DNA from 3 places in the Streptomyces sp. NPDC005494 genome. Region 2 is predicted to be linked to each of the others. Evidence: riboswitches for the same ligand, from Rfam matches in the RefSeq annotation. Region 2 holds a riboswitch; each other region holds the start of a gene.
The links. Region 2 has a riboswitch for cobalamin ahead of ACFYQ6_RS32215 (ABC transporter substrate-binding protein). Riboswitches for the same ligand answer to the same signal wherever they lie in the genome.
Positions count from the first base shown of each region.

Region 1 (4,448 bases), on a different contig from region 2:
CGCTACCCCCAGCCCGGAGAGATAAGTTAGGTTAGGCATACCTAAGCAATCGCCATGAGGTCTCCCCACCCCGCTCCCCTGGAGAACTTGGATGCGTCCTTTCAACTCCCGCGCCACGCTGCCGACTCCGGCCGAACGAGTGCTGTCCGTCCTGATGGCGGCCCACTCCATGACGGTCGTCAGTGACGGGCTCGACCCCATCGAGATCCACCGCCTCGACGGCACCGGCGCGATGGGCCACATCCACCTGCACGAACCCCAGGAGTCCGGCCAAACCCACGCCGGCCCCCGCATCCCGGTCCGGCTGGAGTTCACCGACATCGCCCCCACGCCCGTGCGGGACCGCATGCGCGCCCGTGTCACCGTCACCGGGCTGCTCGCGACCTGGTACAGCACGGAGACGACCCAGAGCACCTGCATGGAGTTCGGCCAGGCCGTTCTCGAGGACCACACGGGACGGACGTTCGTCACGCTGGACGGGTTGCAGGAGACCGAGCCGGACCCGATCGCCACCAGCGAGGCGGGGATGCTGACCCATCTCGTGGACGAGCACGGCGAACTCGTCCCGCTGCTTCTCCGCCTCGTGCAGCCGCTGCCGGAGAAAGGCGTCGTGCGCGTCGTGCGCGTCCTGCCGCTGGCCATGGACCGCTACGGAGTGACGCTGCGCCTCGAATACCCCGGCACCCACCGCGACGCACGCCTGCCATTCGCGAAGGCCGTGTCCCGCATCGACCAGGCAGGGCCCCAGATCCACGCCTTGCTGGCGGCCGCACGTCGCGCCTCCCACCGCAATCAGCTGCTGGCCTGATCGTCCGCCCGGCGGACCGGGAAGCGGCCGTCCGCACATGGCGGTGACTTCAGACCATCAGCCGCGAAGACGATCGGCTCCGGGGCCCGGCCGCTCAGTGGCGGTTGCACCCCGGCCCGGACTTCTTCATGTGGCTCTGAGCGTTCGACGACGAGTACTGCGACGAAGGGCCGGTCGCGACGTCCGCGCGTTGGTCGAGTTCTTCGCCTCGGTCATCGACCGGTGCAACGACCTGGTCTCGTGCCACAAGGGGCACCTGCGCAGTCATGAGGTTCGCCCGGTGGTGGACCCGGGTGAAGGACGGGGATGTGCCGGACCGACCGTGGCCGTTCTCAGGGCAGGAAGTCGTAGTACGGTCCGTCCGGCGCGAAGTTCCGGGAACACAACGTCACGTCGTTGCCCGCGAGATAGGCCAGCAGCCACTGGCCGAACGTCATCTCGTGGCAGGTCCAGGCCGGACTGTCGAACTCCTGGACCACGACCCGCCAGGGCGACGAGTCGGTCTCGGGAACGCGGAGGAAGACCGCCTCACCCGTCGTGGCTGTCGCCACCGGTATCAGTTCCCCGGGGTTCGACCCCACCGGACTCGGCAGGAACTCCGCCATGTCCTCCTCGCGCCACAGTTCGAGATTCTCCCTGATGAATCTCCCCAGGTCGTGCAGCAGGTGACTGGCGGGATGCTTCAGATACAGCTGCTTGTTGATCTCGATCGAGCCGTAGGCGTCGACGATCTCACGGAAGTCCGCCGGGAACTCCACACCGAACTCCCGCTGGAGTTCGGTCCACGGAGCCGGGTCCGGCCAGTTGAACCGAGGCTCGCCCAGCAGGGCCTGCACCTCCGGAAGCGTTGCCATCACGTGTTCCTTCCATGACGTCGAGCCGATGCCTGGCCGGGCCGGCCGCGGCACCTGAGTCAGTCTGCTCGGTGCACGGTTCCGCACGTGACCGACGCACACGGCCGGGCGCCTCCGCCGGACCGCGAGAGCTTCCTCGTCAGGGTCCGAGGAACGCGTCCGGGGGGCGGCGCATGCCACCCCCCGATGCGTCGGCGTGTCCTCAGGACTGCGGACGGCTGCCGTGGTTCGCGCCGTTCTTGCGGCGGGCCCTCTTCTTACGACGTCGCTTCGAGGACATCGATCCCTCCTCATCTGTTGCATTTTACGATCTATACACCGGATTGTCGGCTCCGGCGGCCACCGTGCCCCTTACCCATCAGCGGGGCGGCAAACACCCGGCGCCGACCCGTATGGGTGGTACACATCACAGTGCGTGACCACCCACGCGCGGATCGCGCGGGAGGACCATGCCGCACACGGTGCCTGCTGAAGCCACGCAGCGGTGCCTACGCGCCTGTCCGCAGCCTTGACCGAGTCGGTTCGCAACTGCCACCCGTTCGCAGGTACGGGCCGGGGCCGCTTGTCACCGTCCCCGGCCTGGCACTAGTGTCACCACGCCTTGGTGAACGGGAAATCGGTGTGATGCCGGTGCGGCCCTCGCCACTGTGATCGGGAAGTCCGGCTCCAGCCCTCACGGGCAGCCACTGGGTCCTCGGACCCGGGAAGGCGGAGCACGGGCGGTGTCACCCGTAAGCCAGGAGACCGGCCAAGGCATTTCAACCATCCACGAGGTGCTGGAGAGGGTCTGCTGAGCCATGCACATAGCCGAGGGTTTCCTCCCCCCGGCGCACGCGATCGCCTGGGGTGTCGCGTCCGCGCCGTTCGTCGTCCACGGAGTCCGCTCACTCACGCGTGAAGTCCGGGAACACCCCGAGAGCACGCTGCTCCTCGGCGCCGCCGGGGCCTTCACGTTCGTCCTGTCCGCCCTGAAACTGCCTTCGGTGACGGGCAGTTGCTCGCATCCCACCGGCACGGGGCTGGGTGCCATCCTGTTCCGCCCACCGATCATGGCGGTGCTCGGCACCATCACCCTGCTGTTCCAGGCCCTGTTGCTGGCCCACGGCGGCCTGACCACGCTCGGCGCCAACGTCTTCTCGATGGCGGTCGTCGGCCCCTGGGCCGGGTACGCGCTCTACAGGCTGCTGCGCCGCTTCGGCGTCCAGCTGATGGTCGCGGTGTTCTTCGCCGCGTTCGTCGCGGACCTGTCCACCTACTGCGTCACCAGCGTGCAGCTGGCGCTCGCCTTCCCCGACCCGGGCAGCGGATTCGTGGGCGCGCTCGGCAAGTTCGGTTCCATCTTCGCGATCACCCAGCTGCCGCTGGCGGTCAGCGAGGGGCTGCTCACCGTGCTGGTGATGCGTCTTCTGGTGCAGTCCAGCAAGGGCGAGCTGACCAGGCTCGGCATCTTCCTCACCGGCAAGGGTGACAAGGCCCGCAGGACCGAGACCGAGGCGGTGGCGTGATGACCAGGAACACGAAGATCAACGCTCTGCTGCTGCTCGTCGTGGCCGCGCTGGCGGTCCTGCCTCTGGCCCTCGGCCTCGGCGACGACGAGAAGGAGCCGTTCACGGGTGCCGACGCCCAGGCCGAGACGGCGATCACCGAGATCGACCCCGGCTACGAACCCTGGTTCTCCCCGCTCTACGAACCGCCGTCCGGTGAGATCGAGTCCGCGCTGTTCGCCCTCCAGGCCGCTCTGGGGGCCGGAGTCCTCGCCTACTACTTCGGTCTGCGGCGCGGCCGAAGGCAGGGCGAACTGCGCACCAGGGCAGAGCTCGACACGGCCCACGGCGCGAGCGGTGCCGGAGAGTCCACGGCCCGGGGGGCCTGAGGACACGTGCTGCCGATCGACGCGGCGGCGCACAGCAGTCGCTGGCGCCGCCGCCATCCCCTGGACAAGGCCGTGCTCGGTCTCGGACTCACCGTGCTGGCCGTATCGCTGCCGCCCTGGCCCGGCGCCGCGCTCGTCCTCGTGACCGCGCTCACCGCGCTCCTGGGCCCGGCAGGGGTGCCCGCCCGCCGGCTGTGGCGGGCGTACCGGGTGCCCCTGGGCTTCTGTGTCACCGGGGCGGCCACGCTCCTCGTGCAGGTCGGGGGCCCCGAGGGGTTCGTCTCACCGGCCGCCGGAGGGCCTGCCCGCGCCGGGGAGTTGCTGCTGCGGACCTCGGCCGCCTCTCTCGGCGTCCTGCTGTTCGCCTTCACCACACCGATGTCCGACCTGTTGCCCCGCCTCGTCCGGGCGGGCGTGCCCGCGCCCGTGGTGGACGTCGCCCTGGTGACGTACCGCATGAGTTTCCTGCTCCTCGACGCGGTGCGCCGGATACGGGAGGCCCAGGCGGCGCGGCTCGGGCACACCACCAGGGCCGCGGCCTGGCGGTCCCTGGCGGGGCTCGGGGCGACCGCGTTCGTCCGGGCCTTCGACCGCGCGGCGAAACTCCAGGCAGGGCTGGCCGGACGCGGATACGACGGCACCCTGCGTGTCCTGGTGCCCGAGGCTCGCGTCTCCCCCCGCTTCGTGGCCGTGAGTGTCGCCGTCCTCGCGGCGCTCTCCGTCCTGACCCTCGCACTGGAAAGGCCACTCTCATGAGCGATTCGGCACTGCTCGCCCTGAGGGGTGCGTCCTTCGCGTACGAGGACGGCCCGCCCGTGCTCAGCGGCCTCGACTTCGAGGCGCGCGAAGGCCGTGCGCTCGCCCTGCTCGGCCGCAACGGCAGCGGCAAGACCACCCTGATGCGGCTCCTCAG
Region 1 covers NZ_JBIAJR010000007.1:218,142-222,589, reverse strand. The annotation lists gene ACFYQ6_RS21650 (DUF2470 domain-containing protein) at 92-808, shown strand; gene ACFYQ6_RS21645 (SMI1/KNR4 family protein) at 1,141-1,662, opposite strand; gene ACFYQ6_RS21640 (50S ribosomal protein bL37) at 1,865-1,942, opposite strand; cobalamin riboswitch at 2,226-2,430, shown strand; gene ACFYQ6_RS21635 (energy-coupling factor ABC transporter permease) at 2,460-3,167, shown strand; gene ACFYQ6_RS21630 (energy-coupling factor ABC transporter substrate-binding protein) at 3,167-3,535, shown strand; gene cbiQ (cobalt ECF transporter T component CbiQ) at 3,542-4,291, shown strand; gene ACFYQ6_RS21620 (energy-coupling factor ABC transporter ATP-binding protein) at 4,288-4,448, shown strand, end outside.
Region 1: linked by a shared signal. The riboswitch ahead of ACFYQ6_RS21635 (energy-coupling factor ABC transporter permease) and the one ahead of ACFYQ6_RS32215 (ABC transporter substrate-binding protein) in region 2 are both predicted to bind cobalamin.

Region 2 (4,448 bases):
ATGTCGGGCGCGCTGCACGCCCTGGCGGCGCACCGGCTGCTCGGCGCGGGCGGGCGCGCGCGGCTGCGCTCCATGGACGCGGCCACCCTCACCGACGTGCTGCGCCACGGGATCGCCTCCGCCGCCGTGACCGTCCGGCGGGCCGGTGCCCTCCCCCCGGACGAGGAGGAGCTGGCAGATGCCCTGACCAGCGCGCCCTTCCCCGGACCATCAGAGTGACAGGGTGTCCTCGCCCCCGCCCCCGTCGTTCAGTTCGTATGACCGTGACCCTCACCGACACCGCCCCACCGTCCACCACCGAACTGCTGACCGGCGTCCTCCTCGGTCCGGAACACCGTCGCGAGCACGGCTTCTGGCAGCGGCTGATCAGCACAGAACCGTTCCGCCGCCGCCCCGGTGGAACGCCCGAAGAGCGACTGGAACTCGCCTACGACCGGTTGCGGGTCCTCAACCTCTCCCTCGACAGCGGTGCACGCCTCGCCGCCGACCCGCGTGCCCTGGCCGCGCTGCACGCCTGGCTCGGCCCGGTCGACCCGGCGCTGACCACCGTGGCGGGCATCCACTACAACCTCTTCCTCGGCAGCCTCCTCGACCACGACCGAGCCGGCCGTCGTGACCTGTCGGACTATCTGTCCATGCGGCGCATCGGCACGTTCCTCTGCACGGAAGTGGCTCACGGCAACAACGCCGCCGCCATGGAGACCACCGCGACGTACGACCGTGAGCGGGACGGCTTCGTCCTGCACACCCCGAACGCCGGCGCGCAGAAGTTCATGCCCAACACCAGCCCGGCGGGCGGAGCCAAGTCCGGCCTGGTCGCCGCGCGCCTGGTGGCCGACGGCTCGGACCACGGGGTGCGCCTCTTCCTCGTACACCTCACCGACGCGGAGCGCGCGCTGCCCGGCATCCGGGTGCGGCGGCTGCCGGCCCGGATGGGCAGCCCCGTGGACCACTGCCTGACCTCCTTCGACCAGTTGTTCGTGGCGAGGGACGCACTGCTCGAGCCCGACGAACCCGACGGGCCTCCAAGCGAGTTCCGGACCGGGCCGGGGGACAGGCGGCGGCGCTTCCTGACCTCGATCGGACGGGTCACCCACGGCCGGGTCTCGATGAGTGCCTGCGCGGCGGGCTCGGCCCGCGCGACCCTGGCGGTGGCCGTACGGTACGGCGGCCACCGGATGATCTCCGGCTCCCGGCGCACGCCCCCCGTACCGGTCAACGCCCACCGGACCCACCACGGACCGCTCGCCTCCGCGATGGCCACGGTCTTCGCCATGAGCCTGCTGCACCGCAGGGCCCAGGAGCGTTGGGAGAGCTGTACGGAAGGGGAAGGCCGCACCGAGGCGGGGAGGCTCGTCGACGTCGCCAAGGCCTGGATCACCTGGCGGGCCCGCGAGGTGATCGTCGAGAGTCGCGAACGCTGCGGCGCGCAGGCCCTGCTGGAGAACAACGGCATGACCGAACTCGTCACGGGTGTGGAGGGCGCCATCACGGCGGAGGGGGACAACATCGCCCTCTACGCCAAGGCCGCGGCCGACCTGCTCCTCGCGGACCCGCCCGCCCGCGCGGACGCCGCCCCCGGCACGGAGCCCGGCGACCTCTCCGACCCGCGCTTCCTGGTCCGGCTCCTCGCCGCGATCGAGGACATCTGGTTCACCCGCGCCAGAGCACGCGCGCTGCGGGTGCCCGGCACCGAGGTCCTCGCGCAGTGGAACGCGGCGTCCGGGCCCGCCCTGCGCGGCGTCGAGGCCTACGCGTACCGCCATGCCGCGCAGGCCTACGCCGAGGCTCGCGCCGCCCTGCCCGAAGGTGCGGCCAGGGAACGGCTCGGCGAGCTGGAGCGGCTGTTCGCCACCCAGTGGGTGGCCCGCAACAGCGGCGACCTGCTGGCCGCGGGCCTGCTGAGGAGCGATCAGGCCGAGGCCCTGGCCGAGATCACCGAGGAACTGATCGCCGCCGTCGCCGAACACGCCCCCCAGCTGGCCGACTCCTTCGCGCTGCCCGCCGAACTGCTGGCCGACTGGCCGATCGCCGGACCCGGCTACGCCGACGCCTACGACGATCCCCGCGGGCCGTGGAACACCGCCTGGACGGGCGCCCGATGACGGGCTCGCACCCCCGTGGGGGGCGGTCCCGGGTGGCGGAGGGTCTGGAGATCCTGGGACTGCGCGTCGTCCTGCTCGCGTACTGGGGCACGGTGTCCGCTCTCTCCGTCCTCACCCCGGGGAACGTGCCCTCGCCAGACAGAGGCGAATCGGTTCGCCCCAAGGGCTGACCGCCTCGCGGCCGCCGGTACGGAGGGGGGTCGGAGGGCGACGGCCCCTCCGCCGTACCGGCCACGGCCCCGCCGGTGGCCGCCGCGCCACGTGATAGCTTGCAGACGCCAGTCACACTCCACGTGGAGTCAGGGAATCCGGTGAGAATCCGGAGCTGACGCGCAGCGGTGAGGGGGACGGGCGGGGCCACGGCCACTGGGACACCCTCGGGTGCCCCGGGAAGGCGCCCCGTCCGGACGAACCCGAGTCCGAAGACCTGCTGGCACACCGCTTCCGTACCGGGAGCGGAACTCCGTACGGGCTCCGCGCATGAGCCCAGAGACGCCGAGGGACTCCGTGCCGCCCACAGCCAGCACCGTACGCCGAACAGCCCTGCTCCTGACGGGACTCGTCCTGCTGACCGCCTGCGGCGGCGGCAGCGGCCCCACCGAAGCCGCACCGGACGGGAGGGGCGCCGGCTATCCGGTGACGATGAAGAACTGCGGACGCACCGTCACCGTCGACGCCGCTCCCCGCCACGCGGTCTCCCTCGACCAGGGGTCGACCGAGATCCTGCTCTCCCTCGGGCTCGCCGACCGGATCGCTGGCACCTCGACCTGGACCGACCCCGTGATGAAGGGGCTCGAGAAGGCCGAGGCGAAGATCCCCCGCATCGCGGAGAACCGCCCCTCGTCGGAGAAGGTCCTCGCCCAGGAGCCCGACTTCGTGAGCGCCTCGTTCGAATCGACCCTGGGCAAGGGAGGCGTGGCACCCCGCGAGCAGTTCGAGGACCTCGGAGTACCGACCTACGTCTCGCCCGCCGACTGCGCGGCCAAGGACAACAGCGGCAGCGGCGACGGCTCCCGCACGAAGCCCCTCACCATGGACAGCGTCTACACCGAAGTGCGAGAACTGGCGCGGGTGTTCGGCGTACCCGAGCGAGGTGACGCCCTCGTGGCCGACCTCGAGGCCCGTATCACCGAGGCGACGGACGGCATCGACGCCTCCGGCACCTCGCTGCTCTACTGGTTCGCCAACTCCGAGGCCCCCTACCTGGCGGGCTGCTGCGGCGCGCCAGGCGTCATCACGCGTGAACTGGGCGCGGAGAACGCCTTCGACGACACCCACGAGGAGTGGCCCCAGATCAACTGGGAGACCGTCGCCGACCGCAACCCCGACGTCCTGGTCATCGGTGACCTGACCCGGAAGTCGCAGACGGCGGAGAGCGCGGCGAAGAAGATCGCCTTCCTGGAGTCCAACCCCGCGACGAAGAACATGGACGCCGTCCGGCACAAGCGATACGTCCTGCTCAGCGGGCAGGCCATGAATCCCTCCATCCGGACCGTGGAGGGCGTGGAGCGCGTCGCGGCCGGGCTGCGCTCCTTCGGGCTCGCGGGGTGACCGGCACCGCGCAGGCCCCGGAGGTACGCGTCGATCAGGCGTCCGTGGCGGGCAGGGTCGCCGGTGCCCGCGTCCTGCGGCAGGGCTTCCTCTGGGCCGCGGGGGTGGCCCTCCTGTTCCTCTCCGTCGCGGTCGCCGTCACGATCGGCCCCGCCCGCATCTCCGTCCCTGACGTCTGGTCGGCGGTCGGCTCGCACCTCGGCCTCACCGACGCGCGGCTGACACCGATCCGCGACGGCATCATCTGGAACCTGCGCATGCCCCGCACGCTGCTCGCCGCGGTGTGCGGGGCCGGACTGGCGGTCTGCGGCACGGTCATGCAGTCGCTGCTGCGCAACCCGCTCGCCGATCCGTTCGTCCTCGGCGTCTCCTCCGGGGCGTCCACCGGCGCGGTCGTGGTCGTCGTGCTGGGTGTCGGTGGGGGAGCGGTGTCGGTCTCGGCCGGGGCCTTCGCCGGGGCGCTGTGCTCCTTCGCCCTCGTCCTGCTGCTCAGTCACACCCTCGGTGGCTCCACCGACCGCGTCGTCCTCTCCGGAGTCGCGGCCATGCAGCTCTTCTCCGCGCTCACCTCCTTCGTCGTGATGACCGCGGCCGACGCCGAGCAGACCCGGGGCGTGCTGTTCTGGCTGCTCGGCTCCCTGAGCGGGGTCGGCTGGGGAGACGTGTGGATGTGCTCGGCCGTCCTGGCCGTGACGCTGTCGATCTGCCTGGGCCACGCCCGAACCCTCGACGCCTTCGCCTTCGGCCAGGAAGCGGCGGCGTCCCTCGGGGTGCACGTGGCCCGCACCCGGA
Region 2 covers NZ_JBIAJR010000014.1:138,173-142,620, reverse strand. The annotation lists gene ACFYQ6_RS32225 (carbohydrate kinase) at 1-219, shown strand, start outside; gene ACFYQ6_RS32220 (acyl-CoA dehydrogenase) at 258-2,105, shown strand; cobalamin riboswitch at 2,368-2,555, shown strand; gene ACFYQ6_RS32215 (ABC transporter substrate-binding protein) at 2,586-3,656, shown strand; gene ACFYQ6_RS32210 (FecCD family ABC transporter permease) at 3,701-4,448, shown strand, end outside.

Region 3 (4,448 bases), on a different contig from region 2:
GGCGAGGCGGACGGCGTCGTCGAGCAGCCCGATCGTGTGCGGGAAGGCGTCGCGGAAGAATCCGGAGATGCGCAGGGTGACGTCGATGCGCGGCCGGCCCAGTTCCTCGTACGGGATCGCCTCCAGACCCGTGACCCTGCGCGAGGCGTCGTCCCAGACGGGGCGTACGCCGAGCAGGGCGAACGCCTCGGCGATGTCGTCGCCCGCGGTGCGCATCGCGCTGGTGCCCCACAGGGACAGGCCGACGGAGGTGGGCCAGTCACCGTTGTCGGCGCGGTAGCGCTCCAGGAGCGAGTCGGCGAGGGCCTGGCCGGTCTCCCACGCCAGGCGGGACGGGACCGCCTTCGGGTCGACCGAGTAGAAGTTGCGGCCTGTCGGCAGCACGTTGACCAGGCCGCGGAGCGGGGATCCGGACGGGCCGGCGGGGACGAAGCCGCCGTTCAGCGCGTGGACCGCGTGGTCCAGCTCGTCGGTCGTCGCGGCGAGACGCGGCACGACCTCGGTGGCGGCGAAGGTGAGGATGTCGGCGACGGCCTGCGGGAGCCCCTGGGCCACACCGGTGACGGCTTCCGGATCCCAGTCCGCGTCCTCCATCGCCTGGACGAGGGCGCGGGCCTTCTCCTCGGTCTCGTCGGCCGCGGTACGGGTCGCCGCGGACTCGTCGAGGCCGAGTGCCTCGCGCAGGCCGGGCAGCGAGGCCGTGCCGCCCCAGATCTGGCGGGCGCGCAGGACGGCGAGGACCAGGTTGACGCGGTCCTTCCCGGCGGGGGCGCCGCCCAGGACGTGCAGGCCGTCCCGGATCTGGACGTCCTTGATCTCACAGAGCCAGCCGTCGAGATGCATGATGAACTCGTCGAAGCCCTCGTCCTCCGGCCTGTCCTCGAGGCCGAGGTCGTGGTCGAGCTTCGCGGCCTGGATCAGCGTCCAGATCTGGGCGCGGACCGCGGGGAGCTTCGCCGGGTCCATCGCGGCGATCTGGGCGTGCTCGTCCAGGAGTTGTTCCAGGCGGGCGATGTCGCCGTAGCTGTCCGCGCGTGCCATGGGCGGCACCAGGTGGTCCACGAGCGTGGCGTGCACGCGGCGCTTGGCCTGGGTGCCCTCACCGGGGTCGTTGACCAGGAACGGATAGACGAGGGGGAGGTCGCCCAGCGCGGCGTCGGGGCCGCAGGCGGCGGAGAGGCCGGCGTTCTTGCCGGGCAGCCACTCCAGGTTGCCGTGCTTGCCGAGGTGGATCATCGCGTCCGCGCCGAAGCCGTTGTCGTCGGCGGACGCGGCGATCCAGCGGTACGCGGCCAGGTAGTGGTGCGAGGGCGGCAGATCGGGGTCGTGGTAGATCGCGATCGGGTTCTCGCCGAAGCCGCGCGGCGGCTGGATGAGGATCAGCAGGTTGCCCCGGCGCAGTGCCGCGAGCACGATGTCGCCCTCGGGGTTGCGGGACCTGTCGACGAACATCTCGCCGGGTGCCGGGCCCCAGTGCTCCTCGACGGACTCGCGGAGCTCGGCGGGCAGCGTGGCGAACCAGCGGCGGTAGTCGGCGGCGGGGATGCGGACCGGGTTGCGGGCCAACTGCTCCTCGGTGAGCCACTCCTGGTCGTGGCCACCGGCGTCGATGAGCGCGTAGATCAGCTCGTCGCCGTCACCGGAGACCAGGCCCGGAATCTCTTCCTCCGGCCCGAAGTCGTAACCCTCGGCGCGCAGCCTGCGGAGCAGGGCGACGGCGCTGGCGGGGGTGTCGAGGCCTACCGCGTTGCCGATGCGCGAGTGCTTGGTCGGGTAGGCGGACAGGACGAGCGCGATCCGCTTCTCGGCGGCGGGAATGTGGCGGAGACGCGCGTGCCGTACGGCGATCCCGGCGACCCGGGAGGCGCGCTCGGGGTCGGCCACGTACGCGGGCAGGCCGTCCTCGTCGATCTCCTTGAAGGAGAACGGCACGGTGATCAGGCGGCCGTCGAATTCGGGTACGGCGATCTGGGTGGCCGCGTCGAGCGGGGAGACGCCCTCGTCGTTCTCCTCCCAGGCGGCACGCGGGCTGGTGAGGCAGAGCGCCTGGAGGACGGGGACGTCCAGCCCGGTCAGGGCACCCGCGTCCCAGGACTCGTCGTCCCCGCCGGCCGACGCGGTGGCGGGCTTGGTGCCGCCGGCCGCGAGGACGGTCGTCACGACGGCGTCGGCGGCCCGCAGTTCCTCGACGAGTTCGGGTTCGGGGGTGCGCAGCGAGGCGACGTACAGCGGGAGGGGGCGGGCGCCCGCGTCCTCCACGGCGGTGCAGAGCGCCTCGACGAACGCGGTGTTCCCGCTCATGTGGTGGGCCCGGTAGTAGAGCACCGCCACGGTCGGGCCGTCGACCTCCCGGGCGGTCCGCTCCAGCGGTCCCCACGCGGGGGCCGGGGCGGGCGGCTCGAACCCGTGGCCGGTGAGCAGCACGGTGTCGGAGAGGAAGCGGGCCAGCTGCTCCAGGTTCGCGGGGCCACCGTGCGCGAGGTAGGCGTGGGCCTCGGCCGCGATGCCGATCGGCACGGTGGAGGCCGCCATCAGCTGGGCGTCGGGGGCCTGTTCACCGGTGAGGACGACGACGGGCCGGCCGGTCGCCAGCACCTGGTCGAGCCCTTCCTGCCAGGCGCGGACGCCACCGAGGAGACGTACGACGACGAGGTCCGTGCCGTCCAGGAGCTGCGGCAGGTCCTCGACGGAGAGCCGGGACGGGTTCGCGTAGCGGAAGCCGACCGGACCACCGGAGGCACGGGCGCTCAGCAGGTCTGTGTCGGACGTCGACAGGAGCAGGATCATGCGGCGTCAGCCCTTCCTCGGGGTGTCCACGCCCCGGGCGGTGTGTCGGACGGCAGGAGTTCCTGACTCGCACGGCCTTCGCGGGGCCGGGCTCACAGTGGCGGGACCGCGCCGGAATCTCACCGGGCTTCCTCCCATGTCGCCGTCTGGCGATGGCGGGCCGAACGGACCGCCGCTAGGCATAGTAGGCGGCAGGTGGGGGGTCCTGACCAGACGGCCCCCGGCCCGGCAGGGCCCGAGGGGGTTCCGGCCGGACGACACGGGGCCTGGCGAGCCGGGCCGGGGGCGTTCGGACCGGACGGGGTCATGGCACGGCCCCAGGGTTCTGGCCGACGGTCCGGCGCCGGGCCCGCGGCGAGGTGTCCCGTAGGTCACAGTGACCGTAGGGCTGCGCCCCGGTCACGGTCGGTATGCTCGCCGCCATGTCCGCCTCCCCCCTTACGCCCCGGTCTCCGGGCGCCGCGTGCACCCGGAGCAGCGGTGACGCGTGCCCCGGCGCACTGCGGCTGCACCGGGCGGACGACGGTGCGCTGGCGCGGATCCGCATACCCGGCGGGGTGCTGACACCCCGTCAGGCGGCGGCGCTGGGGCAGGCCGCCGAGCGGCTCGGTGACGGTGAGTTGCATCTCACGTCCCGGGGGAACGTGCAGGTGCGCGGACTCGCCGAGGACTGCGGTGCGGAGCTGGCCGGACTGCTGAGCAGGGCCGGGCTGTTGCCCTCCGAACGCCACGAGCGCGTGCGCAACGTGGTCGCCTCCCCGCTCTCGGGGCTGGACGGCCTCGGAGCCGTCGACGTCAGACCGTGGCTGACCGAGCTGGACCAGCTCCTGTGCGCGAGTGACCGAGCGACGGCGCTCTCCGGACGCTTCCTGTTCGCCCTCGACGACGGCCGTGGCGACGTGGACGCGCTCGGCGCCGACCTCACACTCATAGGCCACGCCGGCGGTGACGCGCTCCTGCGCGTCGGGGAGGGCGAGGCCGTCCTCCGCGTCCCCGGCGCCGACGGCCCCCGCGCGGCGCTCCTCGCCGCCGAGGCCTTCCTGGACGCGGCCGAGGAGACCGGTGCCTGGCGGACGAAGGACCTGCCCGCCGCCGCGGTCACCGCGCTGACCGGCGATGTCGTACGACGGTTCGGGCCGGCCGGCATCACCTGCGTGACGGGGAACCGGCCCCGGCCGCCCGAAGCCCTGCCCCCGGCCCCCGGACGCGTCCCGGGCCCCCCGCACGCGGCCGCTCTGTCCGTGGGGGTACCGCTGGGCCGGCTCGGCCCGGCGCAGTGGCGGCTGCTGTCCGGCGCCGGTGAACTGCGCCTCACACCCTGGCGCGGAGCCGTCCTCACCGGAATCCCGCCCGCGCGGGCGGACGACCTGCTGGCCGAACTCTCCGGAGCCGGGCTGATCACCGGCCCCGGCTCCCCCTGGACCGGTGTCGGGGCCTGCATCGGCCGCCCCGGCTGCGCGAAGTCGCTGGCCGACGTACGGGCCGACGCGGGGGCCGCCGTCGGACCCGCCGGACGGCTCCCTGTGTACTGGTCCGGGTGCGAACGCCGGTGCGGCCACCCGCACGGGGAGTGGATCGACGTGGTCGTCACTCCCGGCGGACACCGGATCTCCCATGTGCGGGGAGACCGGAGCACCGAGGCGGCGACGGTCCGGGACGAC
Region 3 covers NZ_JBIAJR010000006.1:353,987-358,434, reverse strand. The annotation lists gene cobN (cobaltochelatase subunit CobN) at 1-2,787, opposite strand, end outside; cobalamin riboswitch at 2,821-2,976, opposite strand; gene cobG (precorrin-3B synthase) at 3,198-4,448, shown strand, end outside.
Region 3: linked by a shared signal. The riboswitch ahead of cobN (cobaltochelatase subunit CobN) and the one ahead of ACFYQ6_RS32215 (ABC transporter substrate-binding protein) in region 2 are both predicted to bind cobalamin.